One region of the Kitasatospora sp. GP30 genome, then DNA from elsewhere that is predicted to be linked to it. Evidence: riboswitches for the same ligand, from Rfam matches in the RefSeq annotation. Region 1 holds a riboswitch; the other holds the start of a gene.
What was found. A riboswitch is a leader RNA that binds a small molecule or an ion and turns the genes downstream of it on or off. The one in region 1 is predicted to bind thiamine pyrophosphate.

Region 1 (7,502 bases):
CTGCCACCGCCTGCGGGTCGCGGGCCTCGATGCGGTGACGCGGGATGAAGTAGACGAGCTCGCCGTCCTTGAAGAGGGCGAACGACGGCTGGGAGGACCGGATGTCCGCGATGTAGCCGCGGCCGGTCCCGATGCCGGCCATCGGTCATCAAACCAGCAGGAGTTCGGCTGCCGGGGTGTGGTTTCCGGTCGTGGCGGCTCCGGCCATCGCCGAGGCGGCTGTGGCCGGGTCGGTGCCGGGCGGCACCACCAGCAGCAGGAAGTGGTCCTGGAAGCCCCGTGTGAGACTGATCGTCGCGTCGCTGCCGGTGAACCAGTTGATCCTGATCATCAGGTTGTTCACCACGACGGACCGGGGCACGCCCTCCCAGGCCGTGGTGTCGAGGCCGACCCGGATGATGCGCCCGAAGTGGGCACCGAGCGCGGTGATCAAGTCCGGCAGCTCGCCGACCAGGTGGTTCGAGCGGGGCCACCAAGCACCGTCGAAGACACCCTCACGCGACATCGACGGCTCCAGTACCAGCCGCGGCAGCAGCGATTCATCGGCCGATGACCACGGCCCGGCAGGGGCAGGGAAGAAGAGAGTCGGCATCATATGGAGCCGCCCGTCTGGTCCGCGAAGGGACCAATCATGACCCAGGGCGACGTCGACGCTGATGCCGGTGTACGGAATGTCCTTGGTTGTCTCCCAACGTACTCCGCAGCGCCCTTCCCCGGGGCCGCCCGCCACCGGAGTAGCCTCGAAGACATCCAGGGCATCCCGCATTCCGGTACTCGTTCCGGCTTCGTTCTGGGTGAAGGACAGCCCGGCGGCCCCCGAGCGGGCAGCCGGAGACGGGAAACGGTGAAAACCGTGACCACTCACTCACCGCAGTCGGCACAGCGCGACCACGGCCTCACGGTCGCCGACGCCATGGAAACCTGCGACTACCAGATAGCCGACGACAACACCGTCGACCGGGCCAACGACATCCTCCACAGCGCCCACGTCGAGTACCTGCTCGTCCGCGACCACAACGGCCGCTGCGAGGGGCTGGTCACCCGCACCGGACTCCACCCGTTCCTTGCCAGCTCCTGGTACACCGAGCGGACCGCGATCAGCGCCACCTCGCACCAGCGCGGCCCGTTCGCCTGGCCGACCATGGGTCTGACCCTGGCCGCGCTCGCGATGCGCATCAAGCGCCTGGCGGTCTGGCCCGTCGTCGACGACGACGGCTACATCCTCGGTGTGCTCACGGCGGACCGCGCCACCGGCGTGCTCGCCGGCGCGCCCGCATGACCGTCAAACACCCGCGGACCTGCTCCGTGAAGCACCTCCAGCCCCAGAGCAGGTCCAACGATGAACGACCGTCAGTTTGTCGGCGGCAGGTACACCCGGTTGCCCTGGGCGGCGACCTCGGCGAACCGCAAGGTCGTGCTGGACGGAGCGCTGAACGGACCCTCAAGCGGACGCGCCATCTCAGGCCGCCCCGGTACCGCCGCCTGTCGGTGCGTCCTGCGGCGGCGGACCGTCCTCGACTGTCGCCAGAAGCGCGTCCACCAGCGGGCCTACTCCTCAGGAACGCCCAGCCCCGCTGCCTGGGAGAGTAGTTGCCGCGTGAGACCAACTCCCGCCCCGAACCTCGATCTCGCGCATAGCGATGCCGCCTCCCCGGCTGCCCCCGCGCAGCGATTCAACCACCAACTACCCACAACAGGAGAGACTTTGAGAGCTTTCGCAAGGAGCAGGTCGCGCCAGGGGCAAACGGGGCAGCCGCGTCGACAACGGCCCGGCGGATCAAGCAGGATCGGCTGACCGAGAGCCGCCGGCCACATCACCCGTAAGTGATGCGGTAGCGTTGCACCTATTACATACTAGGGGGCGGCAGTGCACGACGTCACGGTTGGCGAGCTCGTACGGATGTGGGTTGACGGCTGGATCGTCTCGCGCGGCGCGTCCGATCCGATCGAGCAGCCATGGGGTTGGACGATCGACATGGGGCAGGCCACGCACGTGTCGCGGCATGTGCTGCCCGCTCCCGGCGAGGCAGAGGTGCGCAAGATCGTGGCCGATACGAGTGCGCCGGGGACGTGGCTGAAGCTGTTCGCGGCGGAGGGCGTCGTCCGGCCATGGCTCGGCCCCGGCTGGCAGTTCGACCAGGTCGCATTCCTGATGACCGTGCCGCTCGCCCCCGAGCGGCCCGAAGTTCCGGCCGGCTACACCCTGACCCGCTGGACCCGGGGCGGCGTCACCCGCGTGCTGGTCCGCACCTCCGAGGGGCACTTCGCCGCCCGCGGCCAGGTCGCCCCGACCGGCCGCAGCGCCGTCATCGACCAGATCGAGACCGCCCCGGAACACCGGCGTCGCGGGCTCGGTGGCCTGGTGATGCGAACGTTGCAGGACACTGCCCACGCAGCCGGCGCCACTACCGGCGTGCTCGTCGGCACCCCTGACGGGCAGGCGCTCTACTCCACGCTGGGCTGGACCACCCACTCACCCATGACCAGCGTGTGGTTCGAGCCGTCGGAGAGCTCCTCCTGACGCGCCGAGGCCCCGGCGGGGTGGATGGGTACACCGCCCTTGCACCGTCCTTGCACCGGCCGCACGGAACAGCGAAGCGCCGACCTGAAGGTGGAGATCCCCAGGTCGGCGCTTCAGCTGTCAGTCCGCCAGCGGCAGGTACACCCGGTTGCCCTGGGCCGCGAACTCGGCGGACTTCTCCGCCATGCCCGCCAGCGCCTCGGCGTCGAACTCGGAGCTCACGGCACTGGACCCGTCGCCGTGCTCGTCGCGGATCTTCTGCGAGATCTTCATCGAGCAGAACTTCGGCCCGCACATCGAGCAGAAGTGCGCCGTCTTCGCCGGCTCCGCGGGCAGCGTCTCGTCGTGGAAGGCGCGAGCCGTCTCCGGGTCGAGGGCCAGGTTGAACTGGTCCTCCCAGCGGAACTCGAAGCGGGCGTCGGAGAGGGCGTCGTCCCAGTCGCGCGCGCCGGGGTGGCCCTTGGCGAGGTCGGCGGCGTGGGCGGCGATCTTGTAGGTGATCACGCCGGTCTTGACGTCGTCCCGGTTGGGCAGGCCCAGGTGCTCCTTGGGCGTGACGTAGCAGAGCATCGCGGTGCCCCACCAGGCGATCATCGCGGCGCCGATGCCCGAGGTGATGTGGTCGTAGCCGGGCGCCACGTCGGTGGTGAGCGGGCCCAGGGTGTAGAAGGGGGCCTCGTCGCAGATCTCCTTCTGGAGATCCATGTTCTCCTTGATCTTGTTCATCGCGACGTGGCCCGGGCCCTCGATCATCACCTGGACGTCCTTGGCCCGCGCGATCCGGCCGAGCTCGCCGAGGGTCTGCAGTTCGGCGAACTGGGCCTCGTCGTTGGCGTCGGCGGTCGAGCCGGGGCGCAGGCCGTCACCCAGCGAGAAGGTGACGTCGTAGGCGCGCAGGATGTCGCAGAGTTCCTCGAAGTTGGTATAGAGGAAGTTCTCCTGATGGTGCGCCAGGCACCAGGCGGCCATGATCGAGCCGCCGCGCGAGACGATGCCGGTCTTGCGGCGGGCGGTCAGCGGGACGTAGCGCAGCAGCACGCCGGCGTGCACCGTCATGTAGTCGACGCCCTGCTCGCACTGCTCGATGACGGTGTCCCGGTAGACCTCCCAGCTCAGCTCCTCGGCCCGGCCGTCCACCTTCTCCAGCGCCTGGTAGAGCGGCACGGTGCCGATCGGCACCGGGGAGTTGCGCAGGATCCACTCGCGGGTGGTGTGGATGTTGCGGCCGGTGGAGAGGTCCATGACGGTGTCGGCACCCCAGCGGGTGGCCCAGGTCATCTTCTCCACCTCCTCCTCGATGGAGGAAGTGACCGCCGAGTTGCCGATGTTGGCGTTGATCTTGACCAGGAAGTTGGTGCCGATGATGGCCGGCTCCACCTCCGGGTGGTTGACGTTCACCGGGATCACGGCGCGGCCGCGGGCCAGCTCGTCACGGACGAACTCCGGCTCCAGGCCCTCGCGCAGCGCCACGAACTCCATCTCGGGGGTGATGATCCCGCGCTTGGCGTAGCCGAGCTGGGTCACCGCCACCCCGTCGCGGGCGCGCAGCGGGCGGCGCGGGCGGCCGGGGAAGACCGCGTCCAGGTTGCGCAGGTCGCCACCGCGCGGCGAGGTGTGCTTGATCCCGTCGTCCTCGGGCCGCGCCTCGCGGCCGTCGTACTCCTCGACGTCGCCGCGCTGGCGGATCCAGGAGTCGCGCAGCGCGGGCAGGCCGCGGCGCACGTCGGGCTGGTGGTCGGGGTCGGTGTACGGCCCGGAGGTGTCGTACAGCGGCACGGTGGCGCCGTTGGTGAGGTGCACCTCGCGGTAGGGGACCCGCAGATCGGGGCGGGAGCCCTGGCGGTAGGCCTTGCGCCAGGCCGGGGTGGGGTACCCGGTGGCGGCGCTGCTGACTGCGGTCCGGTCCTCGGTGGTGGCCGGACGTGCGTCATCCAAACTGGTCATCAGACCTTCTACTCCCTACGCCGGCATTACCCGGTCAGGTTCCTGCGGTCGGCGCAGCGGTCGGCCCGTCCGTCGACGGATCGTTCAGCGCCCTCTCAGCCCGGTGCTCCGAGCTCCCGTTCGGCAGGCGGAAGTGCCTGCCTGAAGACCTCACCACGGTAACGGGCGCTCCGGCGGAGCGTCCAGAGGGGGTGCGGTCGGCGAGCCGGCGGCCCTGCCCTGGGCAGCCGTCGGTGCCCGGGGGCACACTGGGAGCTCGCCGACGGACGGCGAAGGTGCAGCGACGGGGGGACGCAACGGTGATCGGGTACAGCGGACGGGTCACGGGCAGGGTCGGCGAAGGGCTGGTCGGCGAGGTGATGGTGCACGTACCGGAGCGGGTCGGCACCGAGGCCTTCCTTGCCTACCTGGCGGTGCCGGGCGACCAACTGCCGGTCGGGACACCGGTGGTGGTGGTCGAGTACCAGCCGCCGCGGACCGTCTTCGTGGCCCCGACCACGGGCTGACGCGGCACCGGCCGGCGGGCGCGGTGCAGGGGCAGCGGGTCCGCACTTTGTCACCTCTGAGTGACAACATCGGCGACACGCCGCCCCGGTATTCCCAACCGAATGGATCAAGCGCAGAATCTCCACTCGCCACCGCGTTCCGCGCAATCCTGCACAACCGAGCGCAGCCACGGAGCGGTGTGCCCTGAAGGGGGAAGCAGCCGATGTTGATCGGCATCATCGCGGGGGCCGTCGTCGCCGCCGTCATTCTTCTGATCGTGCTCTTCAAGCTCTGCTGGCGAGTCGCCGAGCCGAACGAGGCACTGATCATCTCGGGCTCCAAGCACCGCACCGAGGGTGTGGGCGAGGGGCTCGGGTTCCGGATCGTCACGGGCCGCGGGACCCTGGTGACCCCGGGCATCCAGACCGTGCGCAAGCTGTCCCTGGACCTCAACGAGGCCGAGCTGGACGTCGAGTGCGTCACTTCGCAGGGCATCCCGGTACGGGTCAAGGGCGTGGTGATATTCAAGGTCGGCGACGACACGGTGTCGATCGCCAACGCCGCGCGGCGCTTCCTGGACCAGCAGAAGCAGATGGGCCAGCGGGTGCACAACGTGTTCGCCGGTCATCTGCGCTCCATCGTCGGCGGATTGACGGTCGAGCAGATGATCCGCGACCGCGAGCGGCTCACCGGTGAGACCCGGGCGGCCTCCGGCACCGAGATGGAGAAGCTCGGCCTGATCATCGACTCGCTGCAGATCCAGGAGATCCTGGACCCGACCGGCTACATCAAGAACCTGGCCGCGCCGCACGCCGCCGCCGTGCAGCGGGACGCCCGCATCGCGGCCGCCGAGGCCGACCGGCAGGCCACCGAGGCCGAGCAGGAGGCGTCCGCCCGCAAGGCCGAGGCCACCCGCAACTCCGGCATCCAGCAGGCCGGTTACCAGGCCGAGATGGACACCGCCGCGGCCCGCGCGCTGCAGGCCGGCCCGCTCGCCGAGGCCGCCTCCCGGCAGGAGGTCGTGGTCCAGGAGACCAAGGTCGCCGAGCTGGAGGGTCTGCGCAAGGAGCAGCAGCTGCAGGCCGAGGTCCGCAAGCCGGCCGACGCCCGCGCCTACGAGGTCCGGACCCACGCCGAGGCCGACCGCGACGCCCGGATCTCGTCCGCCCAGGCGCAGGCCAAGGAGACCGAGCTGAAGGCCGGCGCCGAGGCCAACCGGGTCAAGATCGCCGCGCAGGCCGAGGCCGAGGCGACCAAGGCCCGCGGTCTGGCCGCCGCCGAGGCCACCCGGGCGACCGGTCAGGCCGAGGCCGCCGCCTCCGAGGCCAAGGGTCTGGCCGCCGCCGAGGCGGCCCGCGCCCTCGGTCTGGCCGAGGCCGAGGCGATCAAGGCCCGGGCCGCCGCGCTGGCGGAGAACCAGGAGGCCGTGGTCGCCCAGCAACTCGCCGAGAACTGGCCGGAGATCGTCCGGGCCGGGGCCGACGCCTTCGGCAACGTGGAGCACATGGTGCTGCTCAACGGCGCCGAGGGCATGGGCGAGATGTTCGCCAAGGCGCTCACCATGGGCGGCACCGGTCTCGGGCTGGCCCGCCAGCTGCTCGGCACGATGAACCCGGGCACCGGCGAGGAGGCCAAGGAGGCCAAGCCGGCCAAGCCCGCGTCGCAGTCGATCCCGCTGCAGGACGCGCAGTGAGCTGAACGGCCGTCAGGCACACGGAGAACGCGGCCGCGACCGATCCCTCCCCCCGGAGGGACCGAGCGCGGCCGCGTTCGGCTTCTGACGGGCCGAAACCCGCCTGCGGCGGCTGAGTCAGCGCTGGTAGGCCTCAGCCAGTGCGGCGAAGACCGCCTTCGGCTGCCGGCCGCCCTCGGGCAGCATCGCCACCACCCCGTAACTGGCGAGGTCCAGGTCGTGGGCCGGGTCCTCGGGCCGGTGCGGGGCCTCGAAGTGCGCGAAGGTGAACCAGAACGCCGAGTCGACCCCCGCTTCCTCGAAGTCCGCGAGCAGCTCCCGCAGGTACCGCACCTGCTCCTGCTCGTCCCGGACCAGGGGCTCGGTGATGCGCGCCGGCTCGGTCTCGTGGTCCACGACCGCCCAGCCCATCCCGCCCCGGGCGCCCGCGCCCTGGTAGGCGCAGCACCCGAACTCGGTGACCGCCACCGGCTTGCCGTGCTCGAAGGCACCCGCCAGCAGCTGCCGGAAGTGGTCGGCGTTGCCCGCGTCCCGGTAGGCGTCCACCCCGACGAGGTCGAAGCCCGACCAGTCCGGCTTCTCCCAGACGCCCGAGGCGTAGCTGATCCGGCCGCCGAACTCGGCCCGCACCTTCGGCAGCAGTCCGGCGAAGAAGGCGTTCACCCGGTCCCCGGTGCCGACCAGCGGCGTCCGGTCGGGTGCGGCCAGCGCGGCCATCCGGCCGGCGAAGCTGTCGCCGGGGATGAACCCCTCGGCGAAGAGGCTGAGTTCGCAGCCCAGCACGAGCACCACCTCGGCGCCCGAGCGGCGGATCCGCTCGGCCCGCCGCGCGCAGTCCAGGAAGAACGGGACCAGCTG
Region 2 (7,502 bases), on a different contig from region 1:
CTGTACCGGGTATCCGCTCGCCGTCCCACATCCCGGTCAGCTGCTGTGCAGGCCCAGGTTCTGGTAGATCTGCAGGGTCGCAGTGGAGCCGTTGAGCGTGATGAAGTGCAGGCCGGGCGCGCCCTCGGAGAGCAGTTGCTCGCTCATCGCGGTGGCGTGCTCCATGCCCACCTCGCGCAGCGCCTTCGGGTCGTCCTTCACGGCCTCCAGCCGGGCCGCCAGCTCGGGCGGGAACTCCGAGCCGCTGAGCTGCGGAAAGCGCACCAGCTGCTTGGCGTTGGTGACCGGCATGATCTCCGGGATGATCGGCACCTCGCAGCCGGCCGCCTGCACCCGGTCGCGCAGCCGCAGGTAGTCCTCGACCTCGAAGAACATCTGGGTGATCGCGTAGTCGGCGCCGGCCCGCACCTTGGCGACGAAGTGCCGGATGTCCTGGTCCCAGTCGGTGGAGCGCGGATGCATGTTCGGCGAGGCGGCCACGCCCACGCAGAAGTCGCCGATCCCCTTGATCAGTTCGACCAGCTCGTACGCGTAGGTGACGCCCCGCGGGTGGGTCACCCACTCCCCCATCGGGTCGCCCGGCGGGTCGCCGCGCACCGCGAGGACGTTGCGCACGCCCTGGTCCGCGTACTGGCCGATGATGTTGCGCAGTTCGGCCACCGAGTGGTCGACGGCGGTGAGGTGGGCCACCGGCGTCAGGGTGGTCTCGCCGGCGATCCGGCCGACCATGTTGACGGTGCGGCCGCGGGTCGAGCCGCCCGCACCGTAGGTCACGCAGACGAAGTTGGGGTTCAGCGGCTCCAGCCGGCGGATCGCGGACCACAGCTTCTGCTCGGCGGCCTCGCTGCGCGGGGGCATGAACTCGAACGAGAAGGAACGCCGGCCGGCCGCCAGGAGGTCGCGGACGGTCGCCGCGTGATCGGTTCTGGTCGAGGAGACGCCGAGTGCCATGTCCGCAGGTTAGCCGTCACAGGTGGACGGCAAACAAACCCGGTCCAGCAGCTGAGACCGAATAGTCCGAACCCGGGTTCGGCTAGTCTTTTCAGGATCCCCATTCACCCCCGGAGCGCCTCTTGACCTCGCCCAGCCCCGCCCCCGTGCTGCCGCTCGACCTGGAGGCGGTCCGCGACCGGGTGAACTCCGCGCTCGCCCGCTTCATGGCCGAGCAGCACGCACTGCTGAGCTCGATATCCCCGGACCTGCTGCCGGTCGCCGAGGCACTGCGCGACTTCCTGCTGGACGGCGGCAAGCGGCTGCGGCCGGCCTTCTGCTACTGGGGCTGGCGGGGTGCGGGCGGCGCGGCGGACAGCGAGGGGATCGCCGGGGCCGCCGCGGCGCTGGAGCTGCTGCAGGCCAGCGCCCTGGTGCACGACGACCTGATGGACCGCAGCGACACCCGCCGCGGCCTGCCGTCGATGCACCGCCGGTTCGAGGCCCGGCACCGCGCCAGCGGCTGGCGCGGCGACCGCGAGCAGTACGGGGCCGGCGCCGCGGTGCTGCTCGGCGACCTGCTGCTGATCTGGTGCGACGAGCTGTTCGTGCGCTGCGGCCTGGAGCCGGCGGCGGTGCTGGCCGCCAAGCCGGTCTTCGACCTGATGCGCACCGAGGTGATGGCCGGCCAGTACCTGGACGTGCTGGAGCCGGTGGCCGGCGACTCCATGGACGAGCTGGCGCTCACCCGGGCGCAGACCGTGCTGCACTACAAGTCGGCGAAGTACACCATCGAGCGGCCGCTGCAGGTGGGCGCCCGGCTGGCCGGTGCGTCCGACGAACTGGTCGCCGCCTACGGGGCGTTCGGGCTGCCACTGGGCGAGGCGTTCCAGCTGCGGGACGACCTGCTCGGTGTCTTCGGCGACCCGGCGGTCACCGGCAAGCCCGCCGGCGACGATCTGCGCGAGGGCAAGCGCACCCTGCTGGTGGCGCTGGCGCTGCGCGGCCTGGACCAGGTGGACGCCAAGGAGCTGGACAGCCGGCTGGGCGCCCCCGGGCTGACCGGCGAGGAGATCGCCGAGCTGAGCGCCCTGGTGGCGCGCAGCGGCGCCGCCGAGCAGGTGGAGCAGCGGATCGAGCAGCTGATGGCCGAGTCGCTGGGCGCGCTGGAGGCGGCTCCGCTGGCGGACGAGACGGCCCGGCAGGCGCTGCGGGCGCTGGCCGAGGCCGCCACCGTGCGGCGGTACTGACCAGCCGCCTCCCGGAGAGTGACCTGGCGGGCCGTCAACTATCGTGAACGGCCCGCCAGTTCACAGAAACGTTCAGCCTGCCGCGCGCAGTCGCCGGGCCAGCTCGGCGGCCGCGGCTCCCGGGTCCTCGGCGGCCGTGATCGCGCGGACCACCACCACCCGCCGAGCGCCGGCGGCCAGCACCTGGTCCAGGTTGCCCAGGTCGATCCCGCCGATCGCGAACCACGGCCGGTCACTCCGCTGCCGGGCCGCGTACTCCACCAGGCCCAGCCCGGGGGCCGGGCGGCCCGGCTTGGTCGGGGTCGGCCAGGTCGGGCCGGTGCAGAAGTAGTCCACACCCGGCTCGGCGATCGCGGCGGCCACCTCCGACTCGGCGTGGCAGGACCGGCCGATCAGCATCTCGTCGCCGACGATCGCCCGGGCGGCCGGCACCGGCAGGTCGTCCTGCCCCAGGTGCAGCGCCTGGGGGCGAGCGGCGTGCGCCACATCCGCCCGGTCGTTGACGGCGAGCAGCTTGCCGTGCCGGGCCGCGGCGTCCGCGAACACCTCCAGGGCGGCCAGCTCCTGGCGGGCCTCCAGACCCTTGTCCCGCAACTGAACGATGTCCACGCCGCCGGCCAGCGCCGCGTCCAGGAACTCGGCCAGGTCGCCCTGCTCGCGCCGGGCGTCGGTGCACAGGTAGAGCCGCGCGTCGGCCAGTCGGGCACGCAGGTCCGGGGTCACAGTGAGAGCGCCTGGGCGCGGCGCTTCACCTCGGTCCCGCGGTTCTCGCGCAGCGCCTGGATCGGGCTGCCGGGCAGCGACGGGTCCTCGGTGAAGAGCCACTCGAGGATCTCCTCGTCGTTGAAGCGCCCGTCGCGCAGCACCGTCAGGGTGCCGGCCAGGTGCTTGACCAGGCCGTCGTCCTCGATGAACGCGGCCGGCACCTGCAGCGCGTTGTTGGGGCCGCGGCGGACCGCGATCAGCTTGTGGTCCTTGACCATCTGGCGGACCTCGGTGACCGCCACACCCCAGCGCTCGGAGATGTCGGGCAGGTACAGCCACTCGGGAACGAGCCGCTCAATCATGGATTCCGTCTCACTACTCACGGCACCAGCCTGCCATCTATCCGGCCGCGCTCGCACCAACCCCACACGTCAGGCGGCGATCGCCGCCTTCAGCGGCACCTCGGGGTCGCCCGCCAGTGCGGGGTCGACCGCCACCGCCCGCTCGATCAGCCGCCGCCCCTGCGCCAGGTCGCGCGGCCGGTCCACCGCCAGCAGCGCGGTCGGCACCCCGTCGCGCAGCCAGAGCGCGCTCCAGGACGCCTCGGCGGGCGAGCCGCGCCAGAGCAGCCGGTCGCCCGCCGCGTGCCGGCCGGCGTACTGCACCATCCGCCCGAACTGCTCGGACCAGAAGTACGGCACCGGGTCGTAGGGCGCGTCGCCGCCGAGCAGGCCCGCGGCCACGGCCCGTCCGGAGTGCAGCGCGTGGTCCCAGTGCTGCACGGTGATCCGCTCGCCGAACCGCGCCGACGGGTAGCTCGCGCAGTCGCCGGCCGCCCAGACGCCGGGCAGCGAGGTGCGCAGCCGGTCGTCGGCGAGCACCGCGCCGGCCGCGTCCAGCGCGATTCCGCTGCCGGCCAGCCAGGCGGTGTCGGGGCGGGCGCCGATGCCCACCACCACCTGGTCGGCGGCGAGCTCGGTGCCGTCGGCGAGCCGCACCGCGCCCGGTTCGACGGCGGCCACCGCCGCGCCGAGCCGCAGCTGAACGCCGGCCTCCCGGTACCAGTCGAGCATCGGCTCGGTCAGTGCGGCGGGCAGCGCACCGGGCAGCGGCGTGGTGGCGGCCTCCAGCACGGTCACCTCGCAGCCGAGCTTGCGGGCCGCGGTGGCGGTCTCGGCGCCGATCCAGCCGGCGCCGATCAGCACCAGCCTGGTTCCGGGCCGCAGCACCGCACGCAGTGCCAGCGAATCGTCGATGGTGCGCAGCAGGTGGGCGTCGGCCGCGCCGGGCAGCGACGCGGCCCGGGCGCCGGTGGCGATCACCAGGTGGTCGTAGCCGACCGGTCCGGCGTCGGTGTGCAGGGCTCCGTCGGCCAGTCCGGTGGCGGTGCGGCCGGGCAGCAGCTCCACGCCGAGCTGGTCCCAGTCCAGGTCGAAGGCGGTGGTGTCGGCCTGGCCGAGCAGCACGTCCTTGGAGAGCGGCGGGCGGTCGTAGGGCCGGTGCGGTTCCGCGCCGACCAGGCTGACCGGCCCGCGCCAGCCGCCCTCCCGCAGCGCGATCGCGCACTGCGCCCCCGCCATTCCGGCGCCGACGATCACCACCCGCTCATCCGTCACCGGGCCACTGTAGCGAGCGGGCGGCGCCCGGCCCACGGTCGGCCTTCAGCCCGGCGCTCACCCGGCGTTATGGTGGGGTCATCCTCACGGGAGCCCGGCGCACCGGGCTGAGAGGCGGGCTGCGGCGGCCTGCGACCGTCCGAACCTGATCCGGGTCATTCCGGCGAAGGGAGACATGGTCTTGGCGTGCTCGAAATCCCATGACGACGTCGTGGTGATCGGCGGCGGCATCATCGGTCTCGGCCTGGCCTGGCGCGCGGCCCAGCGCGGCCTGTCGGTCACCGTGGTCGATCCCGCCCCCGGCGGCGGCGCGGCCCGGGTGGCGGCCGGCATGCTGGCCCCGGTCACCGAGCTGCAGTACGGCGAGGAGCCGCTGCTGCACCTCGGGATCGCCTCCAACACCCGCTACGCGGACTTCTGCAAGGAGCTCACCGCGGCCACCGGCCTGGACACCGGCTACCGCGCCACCGGCACCCTGGCGGTCGCGCTGGACGCCGACGACAAGGCCGAGCTGAGCGAGCTGCACGCCTTCCACCAGCGGCTCGGCCTGGACTCGCGCTGGCTGACCGGCCGGGAGGCCCGCAAGCTCGAACCGATGCTGGCCCCCGGCGTGCGCGGCGGCCTGCACGTGGCCGACGACCACCAGGTGGACGGGCGGCGCCTGTCGACCGCGCTGCTGCGCGCCTGCGAGCTGGCCGGCGTCACCCTGCACCGGGCTGAAGCGGTGGAACTGCTGGTCGAGGGCGACCGGGCGCACGGCGTCCGGTTGAGCACCGGCGAGCGGGTGACCGGCGAACAGCTGGTGCTGGCGGCCGGCGCGCGCAGCCACCAGCTGCCCGGCCTGCCCGACGGCGTGCTGCCCGCGATCCGCCCGGTCAAGGGCCAGATCCTGCGGCTGCGGATCCCGCCCGCCTACGGCCCGTTCCTGTCCCGCAACGTGCGCGCCGTGGTCCGCGGCGGCCACCTGTACCTGGTGCCGCGGGCCGACGGCGAGCTGGTGATCGGCGCCACCGTCGAGGAGCAGGGCTACGACACCACGGTGACCGCCGGCGGTGTCTACGAGCTGCTGCGCGACGCCCACGAGCTGGTCCCCGGGATCACCGAGCTGCCGCTGGTGGAGAGCTCCGCCGGTCTGCGACCCGGCTCCCCGGACAACGCCCCGCTGCTCGGCCCCACCGCGCTGCCCGGCCTGGTGGCCGCCACCGGCCACTACCGCAACGGCGTGCTGCTCGCCCCGGTGACCGCCGACCTGATCGCCGAGTACCTGGCCACCGGCACCGTCCCCGCCCTCGCCGCCCCCTTCTCGCCCAGTCGCTTCGCCAGGAGCCCCCGATGAACCAGATCCCCCTGACCGTCAACGGCGAGCCGCGCGAGGTCTCCGACCTCGCGACCCTCGCCGAGCTGGTCGCCGAGCTGAGCACGGCCCCCACCGGGGTGGCCGCCGCCGTCAACGAGACGGTGGTGCCGCGCGGCGCCTGGCCCGGTACCCGGCTGGCCGCCGGGGACCGGGTGGAGATCCTCACCGCCGTGCAGGGAGGCTGACGACATGGCCGACACTGCGCTTGTCACGCTGGAAGACGGTCTGATCATCGGTGACACCACCTTCAGCTCCCGGCTGATCATGGGCACCGGCGGCGCGCCCAGTCTGGAGGTGCTGGAGCAGGCGCTGATCGTCTCCGGCACCGAGCTGACCACGGTGGCGATGCGCCGGGTGAACGCCGACACCCAGGGCTCGGTGCTGGACGTCCTGGTCCGCAACGGCATCCGGGTGCTGCCCAACACGGCCGGCTGCTTCACCGCCGGGGAGGCCGTGCTGACCGCCCGGCTGGCCCGCGAGGCGCTCGGCACCGACTGGGTGAAGCTGGAGGTGATCGCCGACGAGCGGACCCTGCTGCCCGACCCGATCGAGCTGCTGGACGCCGCCGAGACCCTGGTGGACGACGGCTTCACGGTGCTGCCGTACACCAATGACGACCCGGTGCTGGCCCGCAAGCTGGAGGACGTGGGCTGTGCGGCGATCATGCCGCTGGGCTCGCCGATCGGCTCCGGCCTCGGCATCCGCAATCCGCACAACTTCCAGCTGATCGTGGAGGGCGCCGGGGTGCCGGTGATCCTGGACGCCGGTGCGGGCACCGCCTCCGACGTGGCGCTGGCCATGGAGCTGGGCTGCTCGGCGGTGATGCTGGCGTCCGCGGTCACCCGGGCGCAGCAGCCGGTGCTGATGGCGGAGGGAATGCGCCGGGCCGTCGAGGCCGGGCGGCTCGCCCACCGGGCCGGGCGGATCCCGCGCAGGTTCCACGCGGAGGCCTCCTCGGCGATGGCCGGGCGCGCCGACCTGGACCACCGGGAGCGGCCGGCGTTCTGACGACGGGTCGGGGCGGCCGGGGCGCGGCCGTACCGAACGATGACGTCAGGGTCACCCAACCGTGCCCTGGCCGCCCCTAGACTCCTCGGGTGGACATGACGCTGAACGATTCCTTGATCGGATCGCTCCTCGACGGCCGGTACCGGGTCGAGGAGCGAATCGCGGTGGGCGGCATGGCCACGGTCTACAAGGGCACCGACACCCGGCTGGACCGGGTGGTGGCGCTCAAGGTGATGCACCCGCAGTTCGCGGGGGATCCGGCGTTCGCCGAGCGGTTCATCCGCGAGGCCAAGGCGGTGGCCCGGCTCTCGCACCCCAATGTGGTCAACGTCTTCGACCAGAGCGCGGACGGCGGCAACGCGTTCCTGGCGATGGAGTACGTGCCGGGCCGCACGCTGCGCGAGGTGCTGGCCGACCGGGGCGCGTTCTCGGTGCGGGCGGCGCTGGACGTGATGGAGCCGGTGCTGGCCGCGCTGGGCGCCGCGCACCGGGCGCACCTGGTGCACCGGGACGTCAAGCCGGAGAACGTGCTGATCACCGACGGCGGCCTGGTCAAGGTGGCCGACTTCGGACTGGTCCGGATGACCACCCAGTCGGAGCCCTCGGACTCCAGCACCACCACGCCCGGCCTCATCA

Region 2: linked by a shared signal. The riboswitch ahead of thiO (glycine oxidase ThiO) and the one ahead of thiC (phosphomethylpyrimidine synthase ThiC) in region 1 are both predicted to bind thiamine pyrophosphate.

What each region holds. Positions count from the first base shown of each region.
Region 1 is NZ_JARZAH010000010.1:148,188-155,689, forward strand. Features, by position in the region: gene P3T35_RS17805 (BrxA/BrxB family bacilliredoxin) at 1-142, opposite strand, end outside; gene P3T35_RS17810 (DUF5994 family protein) at 149-766, opposite strand; gene P3T35_RS17815 (CBS domain-containing protein) at 854-1,279, shown strand; gene P3T35_RS17820 (GNAT family N-acetyltransferase) at 1,868-2,521, shown strand; gene thiC (phosphomethylpyrimidine synthase ThiC) at 2,642-4,465, opposite strand; TPP riboswitch at 4,461-4,595, opposite strand; gene P3T35_RS17830 (hypothetical protein) at 4,765-4,971, shown strand; gene P3T35_RS17835 (flotillin family protein) at 5,175-6,644, shown strand; gene P3T35_RS17840 (hypothetical protein) at 6,762-7,502, opposite strand, start outside.
Region 2 is NZ_JARZAH010000002.1:492,384-499,885, reverse strand. Features, by position in the region: gene metF (methylenetetrahydrofolate reductase [NAD(P)H]) at 37-951, opposite strand; gene P3T35_RS05595 (polyprenyl synthetase family protein) at 1,074-2,180, shown strand; gene thiE (thiamine phosphate synthase) at 2,253-2,903, opposite strand; gene P3T35_RS05585 (Rv2175c family DNA-binding protein) at 2,900-3,247, opposite strand; gene P3T35_RS05580 (FAD-dependent oxidoreductase) at 3,317-4,465, opposite strand; TPP riboswitch at 4,578-4,690, shown strand; gene thiO (glycine oxidase ThiO) at 4,683-5,837, shown strand; gene thiS (sulfur carrier protein ThiS) at 5,834-6,043, shown strand; gene P3T35_RS05565 (thiazole synthase) at 6,048-6,866, shown strand; gene pknB (Stk1 family PASTA domain-containing Ser/Thr kinase) at 6,962-7,502, shown strand, end outside.